2 regions of the Caldanaerobacter sp. genome follow, and region 2 is predicted to be linked to the other one. Evidence: a T-box and tRNA genes for the amino acid it is inferred to sense, from the RefSeq annotation. Region 2 holds a T-box; the other holds one or more tRNA genes.

Region 1 (7,115 bases), on a different contig from region 2:
TAATCTAAAAAATGTGCTTCATTCCAAAGGATTGGGGACTACGATTGGCGATGAGGGAGGTTTTGCACCTAACCTTACATCGAATGAAGAGGCAATTAAAGTAATACTTGAGGCTATAGAAAAAGCCGGATATGTACCTGGGGAAGACATAGCATTGGCTTTAGATGCTGCGGCTACTGAAATGTACAAAGAAGATGGGAAATACCATTTTGAAGGAGAGGGAATTGTAAGAACTTCTGAAGAAATGATAGAGTTCTGGGAGCAGCTTGTCAGCAAATATCCTATTGTTTCTATCGAAGATGGGCTTGCAGAAGAAGACTGGAATGGATGGAAGCTCTTAACTGAAAGATTGGGCAAAAAGGTGCAATTAGTAGGAGATGACCTTTTTGTAACCAATACAGAAAGACTTTCAAAAGGAATTAATATGGGAGTTGCAAATTCAATACTAATAAAACTCAATCAGATAGGAACTTTAACAGAGACACTGGATGCTATTGAAATGGCAAAAAGAGCTGGCTATACAACGATTGTATCCCATCGGTCAGGTGAAACAGAAGATACAACAATAGCTGATTTAGTGGTAGCAGTAAATGCGGGGCAGATTAAGACTGGTGCTCCAGCGAGGACCGATAGAGTTGCAAAATACAACCAATTGCTAAGGATAGAAGAAGCGTTGGGAAGTATGGCTCAATATCTTGGGAAAAATGCTTTTTACAACATCAGAAAATAAAAAGTTTAAAGGGGACTTTCCGCGTCCCCTTTTCTAAATTTCCTCTTGATTTGCAAAAGATGTACTTGTATAATATATACTGTGGCATTGTGGGTTTTAAAATTTTAAGTGAGGCGGTGTATATATGCTTACAACGGTGCTTATGGTTATACAAGTGTTGGTTAGTATATTCTTAATAGTGATGGTGCTTTTGCAAAAAGGGAAAAGCGCTGGTATTTCTGGAGTAATTGCAGGCGGTGCTGAAACCTTCTTTGGTAAACACAAGGCGAGGACTTTGGAGGGTACCCTAGAGAGACTTACAGTAATCGGTGCTACACTTTTTATAGTATTATCGATAATACTTACAATATTAATGGCAAGATAAACGATGAAAAAACCCTTTTACGGGTTTTTATTTTTACTATTAAAAAGGCCGGGTGGTCAGATGAAAATCAGAGAAATTACAGAGGAGCTGGAATATAAGCTCCTTTCTCCATATGCTGCGAAAAGCAGGGAAAGTCGGGGTAGAGCCAGAGAAGAGGAAAAATGTGATATAAGGACTGATTTTCAAAGGGATAGAGATAGAATAATTCACAGCAAAGCTTTTAGGAGGTTAAGCCATAAGACTCAGGTTTTTATTTCTCCAGAAGGAGACCACTACAGGACAAGGCTTACCCACACGTTGGAAGTAGCACAAATTGCCCGTACAATAGCAAGGGCTTTAAGGCTGAATGAAGACTTAACTGAAGCGATTGCCTTAGGACATGATTTAGGGCATACCCCTTTTGGGCATTCCGGTGAAGAAGTTTTAAATAAACTACTAAAAAATGGGTTCAGACACAGCGAGCAAAGTATAAGGGTAGTGGAGGTTTTAGAAAATGATGGTAAGGGGCTTAATCTCACCTGGGAAGTGAAGGATGGGATATTAAACCATTCTACAGGTGGAAAGCCTGCTACTTTAGAGGGACAAGTAGTGCAGATTTCCGACAAGATAGCTTATATAAATCACGATATAGATGATGCTATAAGAGGCAGAGTGCTAAAACCCGAGGACTTGCCCAAAGATTTGATAGCTATTTTGGGTGATAAACACGGGAAGAGAATAGATACTATGGTAAAAGATGTGATTTACAACAGTATAGGGAAGCCTGAGATTTCTATGAGTAGGGAAATATATGAAGCTACATATCAGTTAAGGGCTTTCCTTTTTGAGAAGGTATATATTGGTTCAAAAGCTAAAAAAGACGAAGAAAAGGCAAAAAGGGTCGTCGAGCAGCTCTTTTATTATTTTTATGACAATGTAGATAAAATGCCTAAAGAGTTTATAAGACTTGCCGAAATTTATGGAAGGGAGAGGGCTGTGGCTGACTACATTGCAGGGATGACAGATAAATATGCCCTTTTGAAATATAAGGAGATCTTTTTACCCAGTCCTTGGTTTGAGCAAAATATTTTTGACTTATAGAAGAAGGATTTTTTAATTTTTTGTCGAATATATATTGGACGTCATAAAAAGAGGAATTTAACAGTTTCTGTCGAATAGAATAATTAGGTGATATTAATGGCTTATACGAGAGAGTCTATTGAGAAGGTGATAGAGGCTAATGACATTGTAGATGTGATTTCTGAATATGTGGACCTTAAAAGAGCAGGGAAAGAATTCAAGGGACTTTGTCCATTTCACAGAGAAAAAACACCCTCTTTTATGGTAAGTCCTACCAAACAAGTATACCATTGTTTTGGTTGTAATGCAAGTGGGAATGTAGTGACTTTTATAATGAATATCGAAAATTTAAGCTTTAAAGAAGCTATTGAATTTTTGGCTGAGAGAGCAGGCATTCCTTTAGAAGAAGTGGATTTGAGTGAAGAAGAAACGAGGAAAAAAAGAATAATTGAAGAAATATATAGAGTAAATAAGATAGCTGCTTTGTTTTTTCATCGTCAACTCTTTTCGGAAGAAGGAGTCAGGGCTTTAGAATATTTAAAGGAGAGAGGACTTAAAAGTACTACAATAAAAAAATTTGGAATAGGCTATGCCTCTTTAAATGATGACCTTCTTAATTTCCTAAAAGGAAAAGGATATAAAGAAAATTTTTTAAGCAAAGCAGGGCTTGTGGTTTATAAAAGTGGTAAATACCATGATAGATTCAAAAATAGAGTAATGTTTCCGATTATCGATGCAAGGGGTAATATCATAGGCTTTGGTGGGCGAGCACTTGATGATTCTTTGCCTAAATACCTAAATACGCCTGAGACAGAGGTTTTCAAAAAAGGGAAAACGCTTTTTGCCCTAAATTTTGCTAAGAAAACTCGGGAGGATAAATTTATAATAGTAGAAGGATATATGGATGCAATCTCTCTTCATCAGGCAGGCATTGATTGTGCTGTTGCTTCTTTAGGGACTGCTTTGACCGAAGAACAGGCAAGACTTATAAAAAGGTATAAGAAAAATGTTGTAATTGCTTATGACGCCGATGAGGCCGGGATTAATGCTACTTTGAGAGGGCTTGACATTTTAGAAAAATTGAATATAAATATAAAAGTGCTGAGCATACCTGAAGGGAAAGACCCAGACGAATTTGTTAAAAAAGAAGGAAGCGAAGCTTTTATAAGGCTTGTTGAAAATGCTGAAAGTTTAATAGAATTTAAGTCGAAAATTTTCAAAAAAGGTCTTGACTTTGAAAAAGTTGAAGATAGAATAATATATGTTAAAAAAATTGCAACCGAAATAGCAAAAATTTCTGATGAGGTAAAGAGAGAAATTTACATTAGCACTGTGGCTAAAACTGTTCAAATACCTGAAAATGCTATTAGAGCAGAGGTTGACCGATTTGTCAAGATAGAAGTTGAAAAAAAGCAAAAATTTATGTATAGGACTGGCAATATAAGGCATAATATATACAGTAGCAGTAAAATATCACCAGAAAAGTACTTAATTGCTTTAATACTACACGACAATGAGATATATCATAGGATAAAAGATGTTATAAAGCCGGAAATGTTTCAGGAAGAAAAATTGAGAACTATTTTTAAGGAAATAACGTCAAATTTAGAAGGAGGAAAACAAGTTCAAATAAAAGATATAATATATCTTATTCAGGAAGAAGATGGGTTGCTTTCAGATTTTAATGATATAGCTAAAGCTCTTTTTGAAGCGGAAGATATTTCTAAGATGCTGGAGGATATCCTTCAGAAAATTTTGTTAAACAATCTTGAACGAAAAAGAGAAGAAATAAGAAAAGAAATACTGAATGCTCATCTTCTGGGAGATATAGAAAGAGAAAGAGAATTGCTTCTTGAACTTCAAAATTGTGAAAAGGAGATGCTTAAGATAAAAGATGGACAGAAAGAGAGGAACCCATAGGGAGGGGATGTTTATGAGTAACCATGAGGAATTAGCAAGAGAAGCCATTAATGAGCTCATAAATAAAGGAAGAAAAACTGGAATGTTGACTTACAACGAAATAATGGATTCCCTTGAGGATATAGATTTGAATCCCGACCAGATAGAAAAAGTATATGATACTTTTGAGGATATGGGGATAGAGATAGTAGGAGATGAACCTCGTCAGGAAGAAATATCTGAAGAAGACCTTAATTTGGATGACCTTTCTCTTCCTGAGGGTGTCAGCATAGATGATCCTGTAAGAATGTACTTGAAGGAAATTGGGAAAATACCTCTACTCACCCCGGAAGAGGAAATAGAACTGGCAAAAAGGATAGAGCAGGGAGATGAAGAAGCAAAGAAACGCCTCATAGAGGCTAATTTAAGACTTGTGGTAAGTATAGCAAAAAGATATGTGGGACGTGGGATGCTGTTTTTAGATCTTATCCAGGAAGGTAATCTTGGGCTTTTGAAAGCCGTGGAAAAATTCGACTACAGGAAAGGCTACAAATTCAGCACTTATGCAACTTGGTGGATCAGGCAAGCTATAACGAGAGCCATAGCCGATCAAGCTAGGACGATAAGAATCCCTGTGCACATGGTAGAAACCATAAACAAACTCATAAGGGTGCAGAGACAGCTACTTCAAGAGTTAGGGCGTGAACCTACGCCTGAAGAGCTGGCAAAAGAAATGGGGATGCCTGAAGAAAAGGTAAGAGAAATTCTTAAAATAGCTCAAGAACCAGTTTCATTAGAGACTCCTATAGGGGAAGAAGAAGATAGTCACTTGGGAGATTTTATACCCGATGAGGATGCGCCAGCTCCCGCAGAAGCTGCTGCTTATACCATGCTAAAAGAACAGCTCATGGATGTTTTAGATACGCTGACCCCAAGGGAAGAGAAGGTTTTAAGGCTGAGATTTGGTCTTGATGATGGACGAGCCAGAACCCTTGAAGAAGTCGGCAAGGAATTTAATGTAACGAGAGAAAGAATAAGGCAAATTGAAGCGAAGGCTTTGAGGAAATTGAGACATCCTTCAAGGTCTAAGAAATTAAAAGATTTTCTTGATTAATTAATGGCTTCTTGACAATCTCTCAAAAATCATTATAATTAATATTAGCGTATTCCTCAGTAGCTCAAGGGTAGAGCAGCCGGCTGTTAACCGGCAGGTTGTAGGTTCGAATCCTACCTGAGGAGCCACTTTTTGGGCCTTTAGCTCAGCTGGCAGAGCGGTCGGCTCATAACCGATTGGTCCGGGGTTCGAATCCCTGAAGGCCCACCATCTTTGATTAAAAAGCATTTGGGGTTGTCAAATGCTTTTTATTTTTTTATTTTGGGGGATTTTATGAGGCTTACAAAGCGATTGAAAACTATTGTAAAATATGTTCCAAAAGGAGTAAGGTTAGCGGATATTGGTACTGACCATGGTTTTATACCTATCTATCTGGTTAAGAATGGAATTGTAGAGCGGGTGATAGCAACCGATTTAAATTGGGGTTCTCTTAAAAGGGCAATAGAGAACATAGAAAAAGAGGGTTTAAAAGAAAATATAGATACCAGATTAGGGGATGGATTAAAGGTTTTGAAAGCTTATGAGGTAGAAGTCGCGATCATTGCTGGGATGGGGGGGCTTTTGATAATAAAGATTCTTGAAGAAGGAAAAGAGATAGCTAAGACTATAAAAAGGTTTATCTTTCAGCCTATGAAAGACGCTGATAAATTGAGAAGATATTTACTCTATGAAGGGTATAAAATCTGTGAAGAAGACTTAGTAAAAGAGAGAGACAAGTTTTACGAAATTATAGTAGCAGAACATGGTAGACAGGAGATTAAAGATGAGGTATATTATGAGATAGGACCCAAACTTGTAGAAAATAGTCATCCTCTTCTCAAAGAGTACTTAATTTACAAAATAAAGAAGATACAAAATATTTTGAACAAACTTCCAACGGAAGATGTTAAAAGAAAGGATTTAGAGGAAAAAATAAAAAAGCTTGAGGTGTTGGGCTATGGCGGTAAAATGCCAGACAATAGTCTCAATGATGGATAGGCTTGCGCCAAAAAAATTTGCTCAAGATTGGGACAATGTAGGCTTGATTGTAGGCGACCCCGAGCATTATGTTTCTAAAGTATTGGTAGCGCTTGATGCTACTCAGGAGGTAGTAGAAGAAGCGATAGAAAAGAAAGTAGATATGATTGTCACTCACCATCCCTTGATTTTTAGATCTATAAAATCTGTAAAATCCGACACACCAACGGGTAAGCTTGTTATGAGACTCATTAAACACGATATTTCTCTTTATGCAGCTCATACTTCTTTTGATATAGCGCCTAATGGTATGAATGACATATTGTGTAACGTGTTGGGAGTTTATGAGAGAGAAATTTTGGATGTTACATACGTAGAAGCTTATAGAAAAATCGTTGTGTATGTGCCTAAAGGCTATGAGGATGTAGTTAGAAATGCTATGTGCAGCGCAGGGGCAGGATTTATAGGGAATTACAGTGATTCTACTTTTCAGGTGGAAGGTACGGGAACCTTTAAACCTCTGGAAGGTTCTAACCCGTTTATCGGGGAAATAGGAGAATTAAAGAGAGTTGAAGAGATAAGACTGGAAACGGTTGTTCCGCAGAAATACTTAGACAAGGTAATAAATGCTATGCTAAATGTTCATCCGTATGAGGAAGTTGCTTATGATGTCTATACTATGGAGAATCTGCGGGAGGAGTATGGGCTAGGGAGAATAGGGATTATTGAGGAGACTACTTTAAAGGATTTGGCTTTGAAGGTAAAAACAAAACTTAAGACTCCGTTTCTTAAAGTAGTGGGAGACCTAGGGAAAAAGGTAAGGAAAGTTGCTGTATGTGGTGGAAGTGGTGCAAGCCTGATTCATAAGGCTGTTGTGAGAGGAGCAGACGTCTTAATAACTGCCGATATAGGTTATCACGATGCAGTAGAAGCCCAGCACCTCGGTTTGGCTTTGATTGATGCAGGGCATTTTGCCACAGAAAACATAGCCG
Region 2 (7,115 bases):
AATTTTTATTTCAGATTATCCTGCAGAACTTAGGGGAAAGATTATAAAAATCTACAAGGGTGACGATAAATTATATGTAGGGATAGTAAAAATGATAGATATATATCCTGAATTTTACAAGAAAGCTAAAATAAAAGTAAAAGTTGTGCTCAAAGAGTATTGGGGGATGAAGCTTCCATTTTCGGCAGTAGTTACCGAAAATGGAGAAAAAGGAGTATGGGTACTGGGCATTTCCTCAAAGCCTGTTTTTAAAAAAATTGATATTGAAGGAACAGATGGAAGGTATGTTATTTTAAAGGGTGTAAAAATTTATGATAAAGTATTAATCCCTAAAAAGGGCAGGGGGGATTAAAAACGAGTATCTGTGAAAATGTAAAGAGGATAAAAGAAACTATTGAAGAACATGCTATAAAGGTCGGGAGAGATCCTCGAGAGATATTGATTGTGGCGGCTACAAAGACTTTTGGAGTAGATGCCATAAAAGAGGCAATTTCCTGTGGGATTACCGCTATTGGAGAAAATAGAGTGCAAGAACTTATGGAAAAGTATCCTTATCTTGAAGGGCAGGTAGAATTTCATTTTATAGGTCACCTTCAGACAAACAAGGTTAAGTATATCATAGACAAAGTCAAACTCATTCATTCTTTAGATAGGGAAAAGCTGGCAGAAGAAATCGATAAAAGGGCGAAACAAAAAGGGATTATAATGGATTGTCTTCTTGAAATAAACATAGGTGGTGAAGATACTAAATTTGGCATTTCACCGGAAGAAATGCATAATTTAGTGAAAAAATTGGAAAAATATGATAATATAAAGATAAAAGGGCTTATGACGATTGCTCCCTATCTTCCTCCAGAAAAAGTAAGACCTTATTTCAAAAAGATGAAAGAACTTTTTGAAGAATTGAAAGAAATTAAACAAAACAACGTAGAAGCTCAGTATCTCTCAATGGGCATGTCTAATGACTACTGGGTGGCGGTAGAAGAGGGGGCAAATATAGTAAGGATTGGTACGGCTATTTTTGGGCAAAGAGGATGAAGTGGAGGGATGAAGATGTCTTCTAAAGTGATAGATAAGATAATGAATTTTTTAGGGATCGAAGAAGAAGAAGTTGAGACTTCTCAGCAATCACTGATGCTCTATGATAGAAAGCCGAAAGTGGTTAATATTCACACTAATCCACAGATAAAGATGCTTATATCAAAGCCAGAAAAATTTGAACAGGTGCTTTTCATTTGCAATGAACTTAAAAGCAAGAAACCTGTAATTGTAGATTTACAGAAGATGGACAAAAGCGAGGCCCAACGGGTGGTTGATTTCTTGAGTGGAGCCGTTTATGCTTTAAATGGAGAAATAACGAAAATATCCGGCTACATATTCTTGGTGGCACCAGAAAATTTTGATATAACAGGTGATATAAAAGAAGAAGTAAATGCGCTTTACAATTTAAACTAAATAGTGAGGAGGAATAATTTTGCCTACGAGCTACGTGATTCTAACAGCGTTAAACTATTTTTTCGAAGTTATAACATGGCTTATTCTCATAAGGGTATTTCTATCTCTTCTAAGGATGGAAAATATGTCAAATCCTATATCTAGATTTGTGATTATTACTACAGAGCCACTTTTAGAACCTTTTAGAAAGCTACAATTCATGTCTTCTTTTGGAAGAAATTTAATGATAGACTTTTCCCCTGTCTTTGCCATTTTAGTTATTCAATATGTGGTAAGACCTTTGGTATTTCAATTAGTATTCTGGCTTATGAGGTGAAAAATGGAAAGAAGTTATGTAGTTGCTCGCCTGGAAGATGTTTTAAAAGGGTGCTTGAAATCAAAAAGTCCTCAGCATACTGATTTTTTGGCGCTGTCTGAACAAAGACAGTTTGAAAAACTTGCGTTAAAGTACAAAAATCAAGGTATCGAATATTTTTTAGATGGAGGATATTCTTTAGCGGAAAGAAAAATTGCCATAGTCTATCCTGAGTTTTACAGATATGAAGAAGAATTACCTGTTGCTGCATTGAGACTCCACGGTAAAAGCAAATTTTCCCATAGAGAGGTTTTGGGTTCAATTTTAGGGTTGGGGATAAAAAGAGATAAAATAGGTGACATAATTGTAATAGAAAATAAGTGCGATGTCATAGTAAAAAAGGAAATGAAAGATTTTCTGCTTTTAAACTTAACTAAAGTAGGAAGAGAAACCGTCGAAGTGCACGAAATTGAACTGTTCGATCTTATGAAACCAGAGGTTAGGTACAAAGACATTTTTTCTACGGTGGCTTCGCTTAGAGTAGATAGTGTAACTGCTTCTGGATTTGGAATCTCACGAACAAAGGCTTCAGAATTAATAAAAAATGGTTTACTGCAGGTTAACTGGGAGGCCGTGGAAGACCCGTCGTTTCACGTTGGGGAAGGGGATGTTATTTCTTTAAGGGGGTTTGGCAGAATAAAGTTGCAGGAGGTAAAGGGGAATACTAAAAAAGGCAGAATTTCTGTTCACATTTTAAGGTACGTCTAAAGCTAAAGGGAGGGATAACTTATGCTGACCCCTATGGACATACATAACAAAGAGTTTAGGCGGTCTTTCCGCGGCTATAACGAAGAAGAAGTGGATGAGTTTCTGGACAAGGTGATGGAAGATTATGAAATGCTGTACAGAGAAAATGCAGAACTCAAAGAGAGAATAAATATAATGAATGAAAAGCTCCAGAGTTACATAAATATGGAAACAACGTTGAACAACACCTTGATAGTTGCTCAAAATACAGCAGAAGAATTAAAAAGAAATGCAGAAAAAGAAGCACAACTTATCATCCAGAATGCTCATCAGACTGCTGAAAAGATATTAGAGCAAGCCAATCAAGAAGTGGTAAAGATAAGAATGGAGCTTGAGAGGTATAAAAAGCAACTTAACATATTTAAAGCGAAATTCAAAGCTCTCTTAGAAGCTCAGCTTGAAGCTATACTTTCCTTTGATGAAAAGGAATTAGTTGTTGAAGGGGAAAATTTAGATGATGACAGAAAAGAAGCCTAATCGATTGGGAGTTGTAGGAATATTGGTTTATGACAGAGAGAAAGTGGCAGATAAAGTGAATCAGATATTGAGCGAATACGGCCATATAATTGTAGGAAGGATGGGTATACCCTATAAAGACAGGGGGGTATCAGTTATAGCTCTCATTGTAGATGGTACTACTGACGAAATAGGTGCAATGACAGGAAAACTGGGGAGGCTTCCAGGAGTTAAGGTTAAATCGGCTCTGACTTCATAGATTTTAATTGTATTGACTTAATGGAGGATGTGTTATATAATGTGAATAAAAATAATATCGGGAAAAGCTATGAAGAGGACGAGTAGGTAGAGGCGGCTTTCAGAGAGTTGGCGGTGGGTGCGAGCCAATAAGTTCGTTTCTACTGAAAATCCCCTCGGAGCTGCAGGCTGAACTTTTAAGTAGGCTGGGCCGGATTTTCCGTTATCTAAAATGAGGGATTAAGGCAAAGCTTTGCTTTGTCTTAATAATTAGGGTGGTACCGCGAACTTCTCGTCCCTGACGAGAAGTTTTCTTTTTAACTAAGCCAAATCTTCATAAGAGGAGGTAGCGAAAAGTGGATTACAATAAGACGTTAAACCTGCCAAAAACCGATTTTCCGATGAAGGCAAACCTTCCAGTAAGAGAGCCAGAGATATTAAAAAAGTGGGAAGAAATGGATATATATCACAGAGTTTTAGAGAAAAACAAGGGGAAAGAAAAATACATTTTGCACGATGGTCCTCCTTATGCCAACGGGGATATACACATAGGGACGGCCATGAACAAAGTTTTAAAAGACATAGTGGTAAAATACAAAACCATGAGAGGGTATGATTCTCCATATGTGCCGGGATGGGATACACACGGACTCCCCATTGAGCAACAGGTTATAAAAATTTTGGGAGTAAAAAGGCATGAAATGGATCCGGTAGAGTTTAGGAAAGTATGTAAAGACTTCGCTTTTTCACAGATTGAAAGACAGAGGCAGCAGTTTAAAAGATTAGGCGTAAGAGGGGATTGGGAAAAACCATATCTTACTCTTGACCCAGAATATGAAGCAAAACAGATAGAAGTGTTTGGAGAGATGGCAAAGAGGGGATATATATACAAAGGTTTAAAACCTGTATACTGGTGCCCCAGTTGCGAGACGGCTCTGGCAGAAGCGGAAATCGAGTATTTTGATGAAACTTCGGATTCTATATACGTAAAATTTAGGGTAAGGGATGACCTTGGCAAATTCAAAGGGATTGTTGAAGACTTGAGTAATGTGTACTTTGTCATCTGGACTACTACTACATGGACCATTCCTGCTAACTTGGCTATTGCTTTGAATCCCGAATTTGACTATTCTCTTACAAAATTTGGGGATGAAGTGTATATTATAGCGAAGGACATGATAGAAGAGGTGAGAAAAGAGACAGGCTTGGGGGATTATGAAATACTGGCTGTTTTCAAAGGCAAAGAACTAGAAGGTATAAAGGCAGTACATCCAATTTATAATAGAGATTCAATAGTGGTACTTGGGGAACACGTGACTCTGGAGGCAGGTACTGGATGTGTTCACACAGCCCCGGGTCATGGTGAAGAGGACTTTCTCGTAGGGCAAGAATATGGGCTTGAAGCTTTAAATCCTATAGATGAAAAGGGTTATTTCACAGATAAGGCGCCTTTTTATGAGGGGCTTTATTATGCTGAAGCAAATAAAGTTATAAAGGAAGACTTAAGAAAGGCAAATGCGCTTCTGGCAGAGAAAAAAATCACCCACTCATATCCTCACTGCTGGAGGTGTAAAAGTCCTATACTCTTTAGAGCAACAGAGCAATGGTTTGCTTCCGTAGAGGGCTTTAGAGAAGAAGCGTTAAAGGCTATAAAAGAGGTCAACTGGTATCCTGCGTGGGGAGAAGAGCGCATCACAAACATGGTTAAAGATAGAAGAGATTGGTGCATATCCAGACAGAGGGTGTGGGGAGTTCCAATACCAATTTTCTATTGTGAAAACTGTGGGAAGCCTTTGATAAACGATGAAACCATAAATGCAGTGAAAGAGCTTTTTAGACAAAAGGGTTCTGATGCTTGGTTTGAGATGTCGGCAGAAGAAATACTGCCTAAAGGCATAAAATGTGAGTGTGGATCTACTAAGTTTAGAAAAGAGACAGACATAATGGACGTATGGTTTGATTCAGGGTCCAGCCATGCAGCTGTTTTGGAGACACATCCTGATTTAAAATGGCCTGCAGAGCTTTATTTAGAGGGTTCTGACCAGCATAGAGGATGGTTCCAGTCTTCTCTTTTAACTGCTGTAGCAACGCGTGGCAAAGCTCCTTATAGAAATGTACTGACTCATGGATTTGTAGTAGATGGGGAAGGCCGAAAAATGTCTAAATCACTGGGGAATGTCGTGGATCCAAAAGACGTCATTGAAGAGTATGGTGCTGATGTTCTCAGGCTGTGGGTGGTATCTGCAGATTTTACTGCTGATATGAGGACTTCTCCTGAAATATTAAAGCAGATAGCAGAAGTTTACAGAAAAATTCGCAATACAGCCAGATTTTTGCTTGGAAATCTTTACGATTTTGACCCTGATAAAGACATGCTGCCTTACGAAGAGCTTTTAGAGATAGACAAATGGGCTTTATACAGGCTTAACAGGCTGGTCAAGCAGCTCACGGAGTCTTTTGATAAATATGAGTTTTATGACTTTTTCCACCCTGTCCACAACTTCTGTGTTGTAGACATGAGTAGCTTATATTTGGATATTTTAAAAGACAGACTGTACACTTACCCAGCTAAATCAAAGGAGAGAAGGGCGGCTCAGACAACTTTATATATCATCCTGGACACTCTGGTAAAGCTTATAGCGCCAGTTCTTGCCTTCACTTCTGAAGAAATATGGTGGCATATGAAGCATGACAGAAATAACAACTTTGAAAGCGTTCAGCTGGCAGACTGGCCGCAGGTAAAAGAGGAGTATGACAACCCTTATATCATAGAAAAGTGGGAAAAGCTTTTTGATATACGAAAAGATGTTTCAAAAGCTTTGGAGATAGCAAGAAGCGAAAAGAAAATAGGACACTCTCTGGATGCTCAGGTGGATATTTATCCCTCTAAAGAACTGTACGAGTTCTTTAAAGGCTTTGAAGATTTACAGTACGTATTTATAGTTTCAAAGGTGGTATTGCATGACCCACAGGAGTCTGCGCCAGAGAATGCTTATGTAAGCGAGGATTATGACCTTAAGATAACAGTTACCCGCGCGCCAGGAGAAAAATGCGAGCGCTGCTGGATGTACAGCGAGACAGTTGGAACTATAAAAGAACATCCTACTATTTGTGCAAGATGTGCTTCTCACATTGAGGAGCAGTTAAAGGTATAGAAAGGGGATTCCCCTTTCTATACTTATATTTTTGATAGGAGGGGAAAGAAGTGAATTTGTTAATTAAAGATGTAAGCCTTCTTTCCATGAAGGAAGATAAGGTATTAGAGGGCGTGAATGTGTATATTGAGGGGGATACTATAAAGCACATAGGGGAGTTACTGCCTGAGGTTAAAGTAGACGAAGTCATTGAGGGAAAAGATAAGCTTTTAATGCCAGGTCTCATAAACGCTCATACGCATCTAGGAATGTCCTTATTTAGAAATTATGCAAATGATGTACCTCTTTTTGATTGGCTTACAAAGTACATATGGCCGCTTGAAGCAAGGCTTACTGCAGAGGATGTCTACTGGGGCTCCCTTCTTAGCATGATAGAGATGATTTATTCAGGTACTACTACTTACTGTGATATGTACTTTTTTATGGAGGAAGTAGCAAAAGCTACAGAAGAAATAGGCATAAGAGGCGTGATTTCCAGAGGCATCATAGAAGAACAGGATGCAAAAGTCAATGAAGAGAAGCTAAAGGATACGGAAGATTTGTATAAAACCTGGAATGGTAAAGCTGAGGGCAGAATCAAAGTGATGGTAGGACCTCACGCACCTTATACCTGTGGACCAACTTATTTGAAAGAAATTTTGGACCTTGCCAAGAGATTAGGTACAGGGATTCACATTCATGTGTCAGAGACAAAGAGGGAAGTAGAAGAA

Evidence for each region. A T-box is a leader RNA that pairs with one kind of tRNA and senses whether it is charged. The one in region 2 lies ahead of ileS (isoleucine--tRNA ligase), so its partner is inferred to be a tRNA-Ile.
Region 1: it encodes a tRNA-Ile, which carries the amino acid that the T-box ahead of ileS (isoleucine--tRNA ligase) is inferred to sense. The anticodon was not compared.

The regions. Positions count from the first base shown of each region.
Region 1 is NZ_JBNATX010000003.1:150-7,264, reverse strand. It holds gene eno (phosphopyruvate hydratase) at 1-730, shown strand, start outside; gene secG (preprotein translocase subunit SecG) at 855-1,094, shown strand; gene ACPLVE_RS02285 (deoxyguanosinetriphosphate triphosphohydrolase) at 1,155-2,174, shown strand; gene dnaG (DNA primase) at 2,271-4,073, shown strand; gene rpoD (RNA polymerase sigma factor RpoD) at 4,087-5,166, shown strand; tRNA gene ACPLVE_RS02270 (tRNA-Asn) at 5,220-5,294, shown strand; tRNA gene ACPLVE_RS02265 (tRNA-Ile) at 5,301-5,376, shown strand; gene ACPLVE_RS02260 (tRNA (adenine(22)-N(1))-methyltransferase) at 5,440-6,144, shown strand; gene ACPLVE_RS02255 (Nif3-like dinuclear metal center hexameric protein) at 6,104-7,115, shown strand, end outside.
Region 2 is NZ_JBNATX010000028.1:1,088-8,202, forward strand. It holds gene ACPLVE_RS08450 (HlyD family efflux transporter periplasmic adaptor subunit) at 1-352, shown strand, start outside; gene ACPLVE_RS08455 (YggS family pyridoxal phosphate-dependent enzyme) at 361-1,038, shown strand; gene ACPLVE_RS08460 (cell division protein SepF) at 1,054-1,455, shown strand; gene ACPLVE_RS08465 (YggT family protein) at 1,475-1,771, shown strand; gene ACPLVE_RS08470 (RNA-binding protein) at 1,775-2,518, shown strand; gene ACPLVE_RS08475 (DivIVA domain-containing protein) at 2,540-3,034, shown strand; gene ACPLVE_RS08480 (TM1266 family iron-only hydrogenase system putative regulator) at 3,015-3,272, shown strand; T-box leader at 3,333-3,553, shown strand; gene ileS (isoleucine--tRNA ligase) at 3,607-6,405, shown strand; gene ACPLVE_RS08490 (amidohydrolase) at 6,456-7,115, shown strand, end outside.